DNA from 3 places in the Clostridium sp. DJ247 genome. Region 3 is predicted to be linked to each of the others. Evidence: riboswitches for the same ligand, from Rfam matches in the RefSeq annotation. Region 3 holds a riboswitch; each other region holds the start of a gene.
What was found. A riboswitch is a leader RNA that binds a small molecule or an ion and turns the genes downstream of it on or off. The one in region 3 is predicted to bind thiamine pyrophosphate.
Positions count from the first base shown of each region.

Region 1: it holds a riboswitch for thiamine pyrophosphate, as region 3 does, so the genes downstream of both, thiS (sulfur carrier protein ThiS) here and thiD (bifunctional hydroxymethylpyrimidine kinase/phosphomethylpyrimidine kinase) in region 3, are expected to answer to the same signal.
Region 2: it holds a riboswitch for thiamine pyrophosphate, as region 3 does, so the genes downstream of both, thiC (phosphomethylpyrimidine synthase ThiC) here and thiD (bifunctional hydroxymethylpyrimidine kinase/phosphomethylpyrimidine kinase) in region 3, are expected to answer to the same signal.

Region 1 is NZ_JABAIW010000044.1:7,019-12,245, forward strand. It holds gene nirJ1 (putative heme d1 biosynthesis radical SAM protein NirJ1) at 1-1,130, shown strand, start outside; gene nirJ2 (putative heme d1 biosynthesis radical SAM protein NirJ2) at 1,141-2,127, shown strand; gene HGI79_RS16315 (AsnC family transcriptional regulator) at 2,155-2,646, shown strand; gene HGI79_RS16320 (Lrp/AsnC family transcriptional regulator) at 2,615-3,091, shown strand; TPP riboswitch at 3,263-3,371, shown strand; gene thiS (sulfur carrier protein ThiS) at 3,597-3,791, shown strand; gene thiF (sulfur carrier protein ThiS adenylyltransferase ThiF) at 3,793-4,593, shown strand; gene HGI79_RS16335 (thiazole synthase) at 4,985-5,227, shown strand, end outside.
Region 2 is NZ_JABAIW010000102.1:208-5,434, forward strand. It holds gene bioB (biotin synthase BioB) at 5-988, opposite strand; gene thiC (phosphomethylpyrimidine synthase ThiC) at 1,282-2,595, opposite strand; TPP riboswitch at 2,843-2,950, opposite strand; gene HGI79_RS21850 (hypothetical protein) at 3,034-3,300, opposite strand; gene HGI79_RS21855 (Rpn family recombination-promoting nuclease/putative transposase) at 3,441-4,355, opposite strand; partial or broken gene HGI79_RS21860 (IS110 family transposase) at 4,591-4,872, opposite strand; gene HGI79_RS21865 (hypothetical protein) at 4,974-5,195, opposite strand.
Region 3 is NZ_JABAIW010000023.1:46,690-51,384, forward strand. It holds gene HGI79_RS10915 (D-alanine--D-alanine ligase) at 1-695, opposite strand, end outside; gene HGI79_RS10920 (hypothetical protein) at 946-1,365, shown strand; TPP riboswitch at 1,472-1,572, shown strand; gene thiD (bifunctional hydroxymethylpyrimidine kinase/phosphomethylpyrimidine kinase) at 1,757-2,560, shown strand; gene thiE (thiamine phosphate synthase) at 2,594-3,205, shown strand; gene HGI79_RS10935 (sodium:alanine symporter family protein) at 3,300-4,673, opposite strand.

The DNA.
Region 1 (5,227 bases), on a different contig from region 3:
GCTATATCTCGGGTGCTGCTCAGGAAAAGTATGGAGTTAGTTCTGGAAAAGGTCCAGTAGTGGTTTGGAACTGTACTAGAACATGTAATCTTAAATGTATGCACTGTTATGCTGATTCTGATAGCAAAACATACCAAGAAGAACTCAGCACTGAGGAAGCAAAGGATTTCATTAAAGACTTAGGGGAGTTTAGGATACCTGTTATACTTTTTTCAGGTGGTGAACCTTTGATGAGAAAAGATATATTCAGCCTAATTGAGCATTCTAATACATATAATATTAGAAGTACTATTTCTACTAATGGCACTCTTTTAGATAAAGAAGTATGTGAAACATTAAATAAGTTAAATGTAGGATATGTTGGGGTAAGTTTAGATGGAATAGGTTCAAGGCACGATGAATTCAGAAAAACTAAAGGTGCTTTTGAAAAAGCAATAAAAGGAATAAGGAATTGCTTAGAGGTTAGACAAAAAGTAGGTCTAAGATTTACAATTAACCGTTATAATTACGATCAGCTAGGGGATATTTTTAAGCTTATTAAAGAAGAAAAAATACCAAGAGTATGCTTTTATCATTTAGTTTATTCAGGAAGAGGAAACGAAATGATAAAGGAAGATATAACAAAAGAAGAAACAAGAAACGCTATGGATTTTATTATTGAAAAAACTTTAGAACTTGGAGAAAATGTAGAAATTTTAACAGTAGATAATCATGCAGATGCTGTATATGTATACCTGCAAGCTTTGAAGAAACACCCAAACTTAGCTGAAAAAATTTTGCAGTTAATAAAGCTTAACGGTGGTAATAGGTCTGGTATGGCCTTTGCCAATGTAGATTATAACGGCAATGTTCATCCAGATCAATTTACCTGGAATCATACCTTTGGAAACCTAAGAGAAAATAAGTTTAGCCATATTTGGATGAACAGCCAACACGATATTTTAAGAGGTTTAAGAGATAGAAAGCCTTTACTTAAGGGACGCTGCAGTAAGTGTAAATGGATATCCCTATGTAATGGAAACTTTAGAGCTCGAGCGGAAGCTATAACCAGAGATTTTTGGGCATCAGATCCAGCCTGTTATTTAACTAATGAGGAAATTGGTATAAGCGACGAAATTGGATTGATTTAGGAGGGAAACAATGATAGTATCTTGGAACACCACTAATAAGTGTAACATGTATTGTGATCACTGCTATAGAAATTCTGGTTTAGAAAATGAAGGAGAACTTACAACAGAACAAGGAAAATCTTTATTAGAAGAAATTGCAAAGGCTGGTTTTAAAATAATGATCTTTTCAGGTGGAGAACCACTTATGAGAAAAGATATATTTGAACTTATAAGCTATGCTGATGAACTAGGTTTACGCCCTGTTTTAGGAAGTAATGGGACGCTTCTAACTGAAGAGAATGTAAAAAAACTAAAACAGTGTGGATTAAAAGCTGCAGGAATTAGTTTAGACAGTGTTGATGGAAATAGACACAATAAATTTAGAAAATGTGATAACGCATGGAGAGATACTTTGTTTGGAATGAAAAATTGTAGAAATATTGGACTGCCGTTTCAGATTCATACAACAGTTATGAAGTGGAATAAGGATGAAATTATTAATATGGCTAATTTTGCTGAGGCTATGGGAGCCCGTGCATATCACCCATTCTTCTTAGTTCCTACAGGCAGAGGAGAAAATATTGAAAATGAAATTTTGGATACTGAAGAATATGAACATTTATTATACTTGTTAATGAAGAAACAACAAGAAACTAGCATGGAGATAAAGCCCACTTGTGCACCTCAATTTATAAGAGTTGCAAAAGATATAGGCATGGAAACTAGATTTACTAAAGGTTGCTTAGCGGGAACCAGTTATTGTATTATAGATCCAAAAGGAAATGTTCAACCTTGTGCATATTTGAAGGAATTAGCCGGCAATGTTAAAGAAAGCCCCTTTAGCAAAATCTGGTCAGAGAGTAGTATATTTAATAAATTAAGGACTTTACAGTATGAAGGCAACTGTGGTATTTGTAAAAGTAAAAAAAATTGCGGTGGATGTAGGGCAAGAGCATCATACTATAATAGTGGAAACTATATGGCAGAAGATACTATATGTATTAACACAATTAAATAGGCAATATAAATTTATAGAGGTGAATTTATGGATGAACTAGACAGACTGCTGTTAAACTTATTGCAGAAAGGATTACCTATGGAGTCAAGTCCATTTTTAAAGTTAGCTAATGAACTTAATATTACTGAAGAAGAGGTTATAGCTAGAACAGATAAATTAAAATCACAAGGGTATATTAGAAGATTAGGCGGAATTGTTGATTCTAAGAAATTAGGTTATTACAGTACATTGTGTGCCATAAGTGTACCTGATGAAAAAATTGATAAAGTAGCTAGGATTATAAACAAGTTTAACGAGATAACACATAATTATGTTAGAAATTATTATTATAACATTTGGTTTACTATAATTGCACCATCTAAAGATAGAGTAGATGAAATTGTTAACAGTATAAAGGTTGAAAGTGAGTTAGAAAAAGTACTTACTTTACCGGCAGTTAGATTATTTAAAATTAACGCTACTTTTAATATGTTAAGGGAGATAGATGATGCTAAGCTTATTAGAAAAAAATATAGTTAAAAGATTATCTGGAGATATTCCTTTATGTAATGAACCTTATAAGAAATTAGCTGAAGAGCTTGGAATTACTGAAGAAGAGTTGTTAGCTAACATAAATACCTTACATCATAGGGGTATTATAAAGAGGATAGGTGGGGTGTTATTTCATAGGGAAGCCGGATTTAAAGCCAATGCTATGGTTGTATGGAAAGTTCCAGGAGAAAGGATAGAGCACATTGGAAATTTAATATGTTCTTTTAGTGAAGTAACACATTGCTATGAAAGGCAAACTTATGAAGATTGGCCATATAATTTATTTACTATGATACATAGCGAGAGTAGAGAAATATGTGAAAATGTTATTAAAAAAATAGCTGATGTTATTAAGATAACAGATTATAAAATTTTATATAGTACAAGAGAATTAAAAAAAAGTAGTATGAAATATTTCGTAGAAGAGAAATAACTATTCTAACACGCATTTATGGTTCCTGCAGGTCAACTTAAAGAGTATAGTTAAGAGGGATATTTTTATGTAACAAATCCATATAGATGAATTTTAACCAAATGAAGCCTGACATGGTTATTGATTTTATTTTTGAATTATGATAAATTGAATTTATAAACCTGTAAAAATTTAATAGCTAAGGGGAGTCTATACTAATAGGCTGAGAGTGGAATGTTATTCCTTACCCTCATAACCTGATTTGGGTAATGCCAACGTAGGGAGAGAATGGATGTTTTTGTGTTATGCTTATTTTTAGTAACACAAAATTTGGTCTTATTTAGAATTATGAGGGAAGCACTTTTTTGCTTCCTTTTTGTTTTTTATCCATTTTATACCTAGAACAAGAGGTTCTCTTTAATTAGCGAAGGTATTAGTGCCAGTTTGCTATGGTATAAACTAACTTAAGAAGTTAGCTTTAAGAAATTTTGCATAAGTTTTACTTCATAGGAAAGAAGGTGAGAAAATGATTATAAATGGAGAAGCTATAAATTTTAAGGGTGGAATCACTATAACTGAAATGCTGGAAGAATTGAAATTAGATTCAAATAAGGTGGTAGTAGAAGTAGATTTAGAAATAATAAATAAAGATGAATTTTCAGTAAAAATATTAAGCACTGACTCTAAGGTTGAAATAATTAGATTTGTTGGAGGCGGTTAACATGAATATTTTCTTAAATGAGAGAAAAACAGAAGTAGAGCAGAATACTACAGTTTTTCAATTAAGAAGTATGGTTAAAGAAGATGCTGATATAGTTGTGTATAATGGCTTTATCATAAAAGAAGATTATGTATTAAATGAAAATGATAAGGTAGTATTTATAAAAAAAGGAGAAATACCTAAGCTAGAAGACATGGAAGCCATGCTTTTAGCAAGACATACACCTTTTGTTCATAACAAAATAAAAGAATGTAGTGTAGGTATTGCAGGACTTGGAGGACTTGGGTCAAATGTGGCTGTATCTCTTGCTAGAGTAGGAATTGGAAGGCTTGTATTAGTAGATTTTGATGTTGTGGAACCTAGTAATTTAAATAGACAACAATACTTTATTAAGCATTTAGGAATGAAAAAAACTCATGCTTTAGAACAAATAATAAGTGATTGTAATCCATTTGTTAGAGTTGAAAAGAAAGATGCATTTTTAGATGAAAATAATATTATAGATATTTTCAAAGATGTGGATATAATAGTAGAAGCTTTTGACAACCCTGTTTCTAAAGCTGTATTAGTAAATACGGTTTTAAGTAAAATGAAAGACAAAAAAATCATAGCAGCTTCAGGTATGGCTGGATATTTTTCAAGTAATACTATTGCCACGAAAAAGATAAAAGATAACTTTTACTTAATAGGAGATGGAGAAAATGAGGCCAAGCCGGGGTGTGGTCTTATGGCACCTAGGGTTGCTATTGCTGCAAATCATCAAGCAAATGCGGTTTTGAGAGTTATACTTGGTGAAGAATAACGTAATAAAATATTATAGGGGGATAGAGCGAAAATTTAACTTATACGACCGGATATATTACCATGTTTCGTCACGTTAAATATTTTTAATTAGTCTAAAGCTCGAATTTAAGCAGAGAGCCAAAATCTGTGATTTTGTGCGAATCGCTTACTCCTCTGACCAAAGGAAGAGGAGTTTTATAACAATGCAAAAGAACTTTGATAAACTCGTACCTCAAACATATCTAAAGTTCTAAGATTTTTCTCAAATTCGAGCTAAGACTAATAAAAAACATTTAAATGTGACTTCAACATTGGTAATATATCCCTATGTATAAGTTAAATTTTCACCGAGAATCCCTACAATATATTATTTTGAAAATAATAAAAATATGTTTTGGAGGTCTAATAATATGGAAAAATTAAAAATAGGAGAAACCGAACTTAATAGTAGACTATTTGTGGGAACAGGAAAGTATTCATCAAATAATGTAATACCAGAGGTTTTAAAGAGTTCTGGTGCTCAGGTTATTACTGTGGCTTTAAGAAGGGTAGATTTAAACTCTAAGGATGAAAATATATTGAATTATATTAGTAAAGATATTATCTTGCTTCCAAATACCTCTGGAGCTAGAAATGCTGAAGAGGCTGTGAGA
Region 2 (5,227 bases), on a different contig from region 3:
TGTTCTAAACCTTATATTTACTATTAGCAACCTCTAAGCCTAAGTTTCTTATCATCTGAATGTCTTCCTCAATATTATTTCCTGATGTAGTTAACATATTTCCTGTAATAGTTGCATTTACACCCACTTTAAAACTTTCTTCTCCATAATTATGTAGAAAGTTTCTTCCTCCTGCCAATCTAATACTTGCTTTAGGATTTATAAATCTAAAGATTGTCATAGTAATTAATATTTCATTTTCATCTAATCTTTTCATATTTTCCAAGGGTGTTCCCTTTATAGGGTTAAGTATATTAACTGGTATAGACTTCACTTCTAATTTTTGTAGTTCTAATGCCAATTTAATTCTGTCTTCCATAGTTTCTCCCATACCTATTATTCCGCCTGAACATACACAAAGTCCAGCTTTCATTGCATTATTAATTGTATCTATTCGTTCATCATAAGTATGGGTTGTACATATATTTTTATAATATTCCCTGCAAGTCTCTAAATTATGATGATAACTTGTTACTCCCACTTCTTTTAGTTTCAAAAGCTGTTCATAACTTATTATTCCCAAGGAAGCACATAAATCTATATTTACATTTTTTCTAAGCTTTTCATATATCTTTAATATTTTTTCAAACTCTTCCCCTTGTAATCCCCTACCACTGGTTACTATACCAAATCTATCTACACCACCTTTTTCATCCTCTAATGCTTGCTTTAATACTTCTTCTGCCTCAACTACACCATAGTTTTTTACATCAGTGTGATAATGAGCGGATTGAGCACAGTACTTACAATCCTCAGAGCATTTACCAGATTTTCCGTTTATAATGCCACATAAATCTACCTTATTACCATTATACTTTTCACGTATCCTATCTCCTGCTTTAAATAACATATCTAAATCTTTCACTTTTGATAGTTCTAAAGCTTCTTCAAATCCAATTAATCCGTTTTCATCTATTTTTTCTTCTAATTTTGTTATTAAATTCTTCATATATTTGCCCCCATTTTCACTAAACTAACTTTTTATTATATATTGTTAACTTCATTGTAAACTAATTCGATGTATCTTGGTTTACAATACTATATTACCTAATTTATACTACTATGTCAATGTAGGTTTTTTCGTAAAATTATAGTTAAGAAAATCTTAGCTCAATCAATATTAGTTAATAGAAATTTGGAAATATAAAATAATGAAATAATAAATAGTTTAAAGGCAGGTAAATTTATTACCTGCCTTTAAACTATTTATTTTCTAAATATTTATCCAATAGCCAACTGCCACTAATCATCATCTCTTAACACATTTAGATTCTTACCGCTCAATATTTTATTCATATTTCTAACAGCACACATTTTTCCACACATAGTACAAGTATGTTCATCTTCCGGCTGTGATTCTTCTCTGTATCTTCTAGCTTTTACAGGGTCTATAGCCAAGCTGAACATCTTTTCCCAGTCAAGTTCCCTTCTTGCTTCACTCATAGCGTTGTCCCAATCTCTAGCCCCTTTAATTCCTTTTGCTATATCTCCTGCATGGGCAGCAATCTTAGAAGCTATGATACCTTCTTTCATATCATCTAGATTTGGAAGTCTTAAATGTTCTGCTGGAGTTACATAACATAAGAAATCCGCTCCAGAGGAAGCTGCTATTGCTCCACCTATAGCTGATGTTATGTGATCATATCCTGGTGCTACATCTGTAACTAGTGGACCTAGTACATAAAATGGTGCATTATGACATAGCTTCTTTTCTAACTGCATGTTAGCCTTTATTTCATCTAAGCTCATATGTCCTGGTCCTTCTATCATAACTTGTACATTTCTCTCCCAAGCTCTTTTTGTTAACTCTCCTAGTGTCATTAATTCTTTTATTTGACTAGGATCTGTAGAGTCTGCAATAGATCCTGGACGACAGGCATCACCTAAACTTATAGTTACATCATATTTTTCACATATATCTAATACTTTATCATAATGTTCGTAGAATGGATTTTCTTTATTGTTAAGCTCCATCCAAGCAAACATCAAAGCTCCACCTCTTGATACAATGTTTGTAAGTCTTTTATTTCTTTTAAATACTGCTGCAGTCTCTCTGTTAATTCCTGCATGTATAGTCATAAAGTCTACGCCATTTTTTGCATGTTTCTCTATAACATTTATTAACTCATCTTCAGTTATATCACTTAATTCTTTATCATAAAAACCTACTGCATCATATATTGGAACTGTACCAATCATAGCCGGAGAAACTTCTACTAGCTTTGTTCTAAATTCTTCTGTTTTACCAAAACAGCTTAAATCCATTATAGCTTCAGCTTTCATTTCTATGGCAACTCTAACCTTTTCAAATTCATCTTCTATGCAGTTGCAATCCTTTGAAATACCTAGGTTAACATTAATTTTTGTTCTAAGTCCTTCACCTATACCCTCTGGACTTATGGACTTATGATTCTTATTAGCTGGTATAGCCACTCTACCAGCTGCTACTAGCTCTACTAAATGATTAACATCTATATTTTCCTTCTTAGCTACTATTTCCATTTCTTTTGTGATTATGCCTTTTTTGGCAGCGTCCATTTGTGTTGTATAGTTCATTATAATCCATCTCCTCTTTAACTATTTATTTATACTTTAGATTATTCTTATTACCAATTAATAGATATTTTATTAGCTTTAACTGTCTCATAACCTCTACAAATAATACTATGATAATTATTAAAAATACTCCGTGTAACGTAAATAATTTCATAGTTCATGTAATAAAAAAGGAGCTTTACAGCTCCCTCATAATTCCTTTATAATAAAATATACTTATATAGAAACTATCTACAAAACATATTTCTTACCTTACAAAGTACTTCCCTACGTTGGTGTTAACCAAATCAGGTTATGAGGGTCAGAACTAACAGTTCTATCTCAGCTCATTATATGAGCCCCCCTAGTAGTATTAAGTTTTTAACAATTTCAATTATACCATAGATATTGTTTCCTATCAAGGCAGTATTTTCTGAAGCGTATCTATAAACCAAATATTTAATTTTTATCACTCTCTATTTGATTCTTAAGTCTTAATATTTCACCTCGGCTTAATTCTGTCAATTCCAATATTTCTTCAATATCTATACCCTTTTTGATCATTTTTATAGCTATTTTTTCTATTCCTTTTTCTATTCCTTCCTGTTTTGATTTCTTAAATCCTTCTTCAATCTTTCTACCTAAATTGCTTACCATATCATCCACCTCCATTTCTGATGTTTCCTTATATGTCCAAACTTCATTATCATCAATCGAATCGTGCATGCTTAGGTTTATTATCTAATAGTTCCTTTGTAAAATCTTCTATTTTTAAACTATTAGGATTCCTTACCCTCTCGGGGCTAAGTCTGTAGTTAAAATTTTAGTGGTAGCTATCTTTACAATTGCTACCACTTTCATAATAATTAATGATTCGCTATTTCATTTTTTAGCTTTATTACTTCATCTTCACTTAGTCCTGTTATCTCCATGACGAAAGAAACATCTACTCCTTTACTCAAAGCATTTTTAGCAATTTCCTTATTTCTTTCTTCTCTTCCTTCTTCTCTTCCTTCTTCTCTTCCTTCTTCTCTTCCTTCTACTTTTCCCTCTTCTTTTGCACCTTCAATCATACTTTTTTCATCCAATATCTTTTTCATTCGAAGTTCTGCAAGTCGCACAGTTTCAGGGTCTCTACTCAACATATCAAGAACTGTTATCGCTTTTCTTATTGCTGGTTCTCCCATTTCAACCACCTCCATTACTTCCTTTTCTGGTTTTGTTAAAAATGCCAGCCACTTGTTTAAGCTAGTGTTAAGTTCTGGTTGTTCATCTAAAAACTTTGGTAATTCTACGAAGTGTATCTCTAATATATCTGTTAACATTGTCTTGTCATTATCTTCATATAAATGATATACTGTGTGATATTGTTCACTCTCTACATAATTGAAATTTAGTATATTTATGGTTATAGTTTTATTAAGATTTTTATAATTTTCTCCTTTTTTTATCTGGTTTGAGTACAATCTAGACCAGTAAAATAGCGTTCTCTTTATCATATTATATCTATTTATAAGTTGTATCTCTACATTTATGTGAATCCCTTTTTCTGTTATTACTCTTACATCTAAAATTCCTATTTTGTCATCTACTGTTTCAATATCTGATAGCTTTGTGTCTACATATTCAATATGTTTTATCTTCTCTTTTTCAGTTCCCTCTAATAGAGCATTCAAGAAACTTATCAATATGTCCTCATTCTCAGGACTTCCAAATATCTTTTGAAATACTACATCATTCTTAGGATCAAGAATCATTTTATCATCAAAGCTAATATCCATTTTATCACTTCCTCTGTTAATAATATTTTACCAAATTTATTAGGCTTATTCTATATTCCAGCATTAATATCTCAATTATATTATTTAGTTCATCACATAGTTTAGGTGGAGAGGTGGTATAGTATTTTGAAAACTTTTTTAGTTTGGTATCTCCCTAGCCACCCTTTACCCCTATTTTATTATCAATTATTATATTTACATTACTTATATTGTTACATCTATTACCATTAGTTTATCATACTGCTTCTTTTAGTGGAACAACTGGCATTATATATTCACTCTTATTCTTCATCATTTCATAGATTATATTTACAAGCCTTCTCATTACACAAACCAATGCTTGTATTTTTGTCTTTCCTTCTGATATTTTTCTTTTATAGTATTGCAAAAATACTGGATTCCTTGGAAGGTTACTTCCCTTTGCTACTTGAATTTGCTGTACTGCTAGGAAGTAGAATACTGCGTATAGTTCCCTGTTTCCTTGCTTACTTTTCTTATCCTTCCCTTTTCCTACTGCAACATCTGCCGCAATACCTTCTAGTATCATTAGTATTCCTTGCCACCAATTTCTATTATGGTTATAAACTCAGGAGTAGCACCAAATAGCCCTCCATCATCCTATGATAGCCCCAATTCATCCATTATTTTCGGATTATCAGTATCCTCCATAACAAAGATTGAACCATACTCTTCAAGCTTGTAGCTGTCCCATATTTCTTCTCCTGTTAGATTGGTCACAATATTCTTGAAATACTGCTCCAACTCCTCCATTAATGCCTTTGGTAGACTATTATTATCCTTTACATTTTTTATATCTTCCATTGTATTTATTACTATCATTATTTCATCCTCCTCTATAGCAGTCTTACCGC
Region 3 (4,695 bases):
GCCATTTCTTCAATTTTAGCCTGCAGCTCTTTTTCAAATTCAACTATAATTTCATCTGATCCACCATCTGAATATTTTGCAGTGTAATCAAAAAACTCTGACTTTGGTTTTATTGCAATTATAGGAAGCATTTTTCCATCTAATATACAACAAGTTATTTCATCGCCCTTAATATATTCTTCTATCATAACTTCGTTATCATAATCTAATGCTAATTTTACAGCACTTTCTATACCTTCTTTACTTTTAACTATATTAGTAGCTACACTAGAACCTCCACAATTAGGTTTTACTACTACTGGGTATCCCATCTTTTCTATATAACTATAATCTAGTTCTTCTACACTTTTAACAGACAACCAATCTGCAGTGTTTATACCTGCTGATTTTAACACCTTTTTAGTGGTATCCTTATCCATACAAACTCCACTAGTTAAAGGACCACACCCTGAGTAAGGTATATCCATAGTTTCAAGCACCGCTTGAACCGTTCCATCTTCTCCAAACTTGCCGTGAAGTGCAAGGAATGCAAAATCTAAATCTTTAGTTTTTTCTATAACATCATACTTTTTATCTATAATTATAGGAACTATTTCATATTTATCTTTATTTAAATAACCTGCTATTTCTTTTCCAGATTTTAACGATACTTCTCTCTCAGAGGATATTCCTCCCATAATAACGCCTATTTTCATTTATATTTCCTCCATGCAACTTAATAATTCTTCTAATAACATTCTATACTTTAATGAAAATAAAGAAAGTACCACCTATGTACTTTTTTATAACCTATGTGGTCTTTATATTATAAAAATTAATTTGTCGCTATTGTAACATATAATTTGTAATAATATAATTAGTAATGTAGAAAAATAAAGTAATTTACAAAATTTCCATAATGTAATATGATTGATATGTACTTATTGTCGAATAAGGAGATTTGAAATGGAAAATTATCTAAATGTTACAGATTTATATTATAAAGATGTAGAAGAGTATAAAATTGATATTAATACTACTCTTTCTTGTATGAGTTCTACCAGCGAAAGACTGATATTTGCTGTAGTTGCAGAGAAATCAGGTATAACTCGTTTTGTAATACGAAAGTATCCTGAATTAAGAAACTACATACTAGAAAAAATTATATATTACAAGGAAATACAGGTTATAAACAAAAAAATAAATAGAGCTGTCAACAACTTACTTAAAGCAAATAAAAGTCTTACTTTTATATCCATAATAAATAAATGTAGACTAAGCTCAGATATTATCTATGGAAATGAATATGTTAAAGAAAAAGTTCGAAGTGTATTAGTTGAAAATAAACATAATATAACTACTAAAAAAAACTGCACCCGCTTATAAAGAAAGACTTAATATTTGTCTAAAAGGCATAATACTTATGCTTTAGTTATTACTATTGTACTATTGCATATTTTCATATATATAGTACAATAGTGGTAATTAAATAAACCCTTTGTGGGGGTGCCTTCTAGGCTGAGAAGAGTTATCTCTAACCCTTTGAACCTGACCCAGATAACACTGGCGTAGGGAAGCAAACATTATCTTTATAGTTATGTATATTTCAGTGTATTGCTTTTCTGCAATACATTTTTTATTTTCATTCTAGTAATTAAAATAATATATATTTTTTCACTGTTTTATCCTTATTATCTTAATGTTCTTCGTTTAAAGTCTGGATTAGGGGTTGTATTAACTCAAAGTTTTCTAACACATATAAATAGAGGTGGTTTAAATGAAAAAAGTATTAACAATTGCAGGGTCTGATAGTTGCGGCGGAGCTGGTATTCAAGCTGACATAAAAACCATGAGTTCTCTTGGAGTCTATGGTATGAGCGTAATAACTGCAATAACTGCACAAAATACATTAGGTGTACAAAAAGTAATGGAAGTTACACAGGAACTTATTGAAGCTCAGATACGTTCTATATTTGATGATATAAATGTAGATGCTGTAAAAATTGGTATGGTTTCAAATAGCAAAACTATAGAGATAATAAAAAATCTGCTAACTGAATACAAGGCTAAAAACATAGTTGTAGATCCGGTTATGGTATCAAAAAGTGGCTATTTCTTACTTAAACCAGAAGCAGAAGAAGCTATAAGACAACTAATATCTATTGCAGACCTAGTAACACCCAATATACCTGAAACTGAGGTTTTAACAGGTATAAAAATTGAAAATGAAGCTGCTATGAAAGAGGCTGCTTTGCTAATAAAAGAAATGGGTGCAAAAAATGTACTTGTTAAAGGCGGCCATAGATGTAATGATGCTAATGACATCTTACTTTCTGATGACAGTTTTATAACGCTTGAAGGTTATAGAATAGATACAAAAAATACTCATGGAACAGGCTGTACCCTTTCTTCTGCCATAGCTTCTCATTTAGCTAAGGAACACAGCATACAGGAAGCTGTTTCATTATCAAAGCTATATATAACAAAAGCTATAGAAAACTCATTTTCTATAGGTCATGGTGTAGGTCCTGTAGGACATTTTATAGAAGTTTATAAGAAAGCTGGTGTGTCTTTTGAATAAAATTAAGAATTTACAGAAGGAAGGTAAAGTTATATGACAATAGATTATAGTCTATATCTCATAACAGATAGAAGTTTTTTAAAAGGTAGAAGCTTAAAAACTGTTGTAGAAGAAGCAATTCTTGGAGGAACTACTATTGTTCAAGTAAGAGAAAAAAATATCTCCACTAGAGAATTTTATAAAGTCGCAGTAGAAGTTAAAAAAGTAACTGATTACTATAAAGTTCCTTTAATTATAAATGACAGAATAGATATTGCTCAAGCTATTAATGCAGATGGAGTACATCTTGGACAAGATGATATGCCTTTATCTATAGCCAGAACTATTCTTGGCAACGATAAAATTATAGGTATATCTACTGGGACCCTTGAAGAAGCTATGGAAGCACAAAAAGGCGGTGCTGATTATTTAGGAATTGGTGCTATATTCTATACTGGAACTAAAAAAGATATTGATGTTCCTATAGGTATCCATGGATTGAAAAATATTCATGATAATATAAAAATTCCAGCCGTAGCTATCGGTGGCATCAATGAAACTAACTTCAGGGATGTACTAAATACTAATGTAGAAGGTATTGCTATTATATCAGCTATATTAGGTAAGGATGAAGTAAGGTCTGCCGCTAAAGCTCTAAAATTATAAAACCATCAAAAAAATTTACTCTTCTGTATTTTTTAAGTATGTCTATACAAATACAGAAGAGTAAATCATATTTCATAATATAGAAAAACTATATCTATGCAATTTTTTTTGATTTCTTAGAATTAATATCTTTAAAATAACTCCTAGTCTCAGAAACTATAACTCCACTTAACCCTATTAAAGCTATAAGATTTGGAATTGCCATAAGGCCATTTACAATATCAGCTATTGTCCATACTAATTCAAGTTTTAAGAACGCACCAATAGCTACTAAAAATATAAATATATATCTATAAGGCTTTATTCCTTTTACTCCAAATAAATATTCAGTACATCTTTCACCATAATAGTTCCATCCTAGTATAGTCGTAAATGCAAAGAAAATAAGTCCAACAGTTCCCACAAACTTACCTATTGCAGGTATAGGCAATCCTAATGAAAAAGCATAATTAGTCATGGCAGCACCTTTATATTCTGAACTCCATGCACCTGTAGATATCAGCACTAATCCAGTCATAGTACATATAACTATAGTATCAAAAAAAGTTCCTGTCATGGATATTAACCCCTGACGAACACAGGATTTTGTTTTAGCAGCAGCTGCTGCAATAGGAGCACTACCAAGACCTGACTCATTAGAAAAAACACCTCTTGCAATACCATTTTGTATAGCTTGTTTAACAGTGGCTCCTAAAAATCCTCCTGCTGCTGCAGCTGGAGTAAATGCACCTTTTATTACTAGCATTATTGAATGAGGAAGCATAGAAGCATTATAAATTAAAACTATTATAGATGTTAACACATAAAAAACAGCCATAAAAGGTACTATTAATTCTGATACCTTAGATATACTATTTATACCTCCAATAGTGACAAGTGCAACTAACACAGTTATTATAATTGATGTAATCACAATTGGAACGTTATATGATACATTTACAGATTGAGTTATAGAGTTAATCTGTGCAAATGTTCCTATACCAAAGAATGCTACACCAATGCCAAATAAAGCGAATAATTTTGCCAACCATTTTATACCTAGACCTCTTTCAATATAATACATAGGTCCACCTGACATCTGTCCATTTTTATCTGTAACCCTATATTTTATTGCTAATAACCCTTCTGCATATTTTGTTGCCATTCCAAAGAATGCAGCCATCCACATCCAAAATAAAGCACCAGGTCCACCAGCTTTAATAGCAGTAGCAACACCTACTATATTTCCTGTTCCTATAGTAGCCGCTAAAGCAGTACACAAAGCAGCAAAGCTTGTAACATCCCCTTCTCCGCTATCATCATTTTTATCTTTAACAAAAAGATATTTTAAAGCTAGTGGTAATTTAAATACCTGAAGTATTCCGAGACGTACAGTAAGATAAACGCCTGTTCCTACCAGTAATACTAATAAAGGTGGTCCCCAAATAAAAGAGTCCAATTGATTGAGTAAGTTAGTGATTTGTTCCATTTTATCCCTCCATATAAATTTA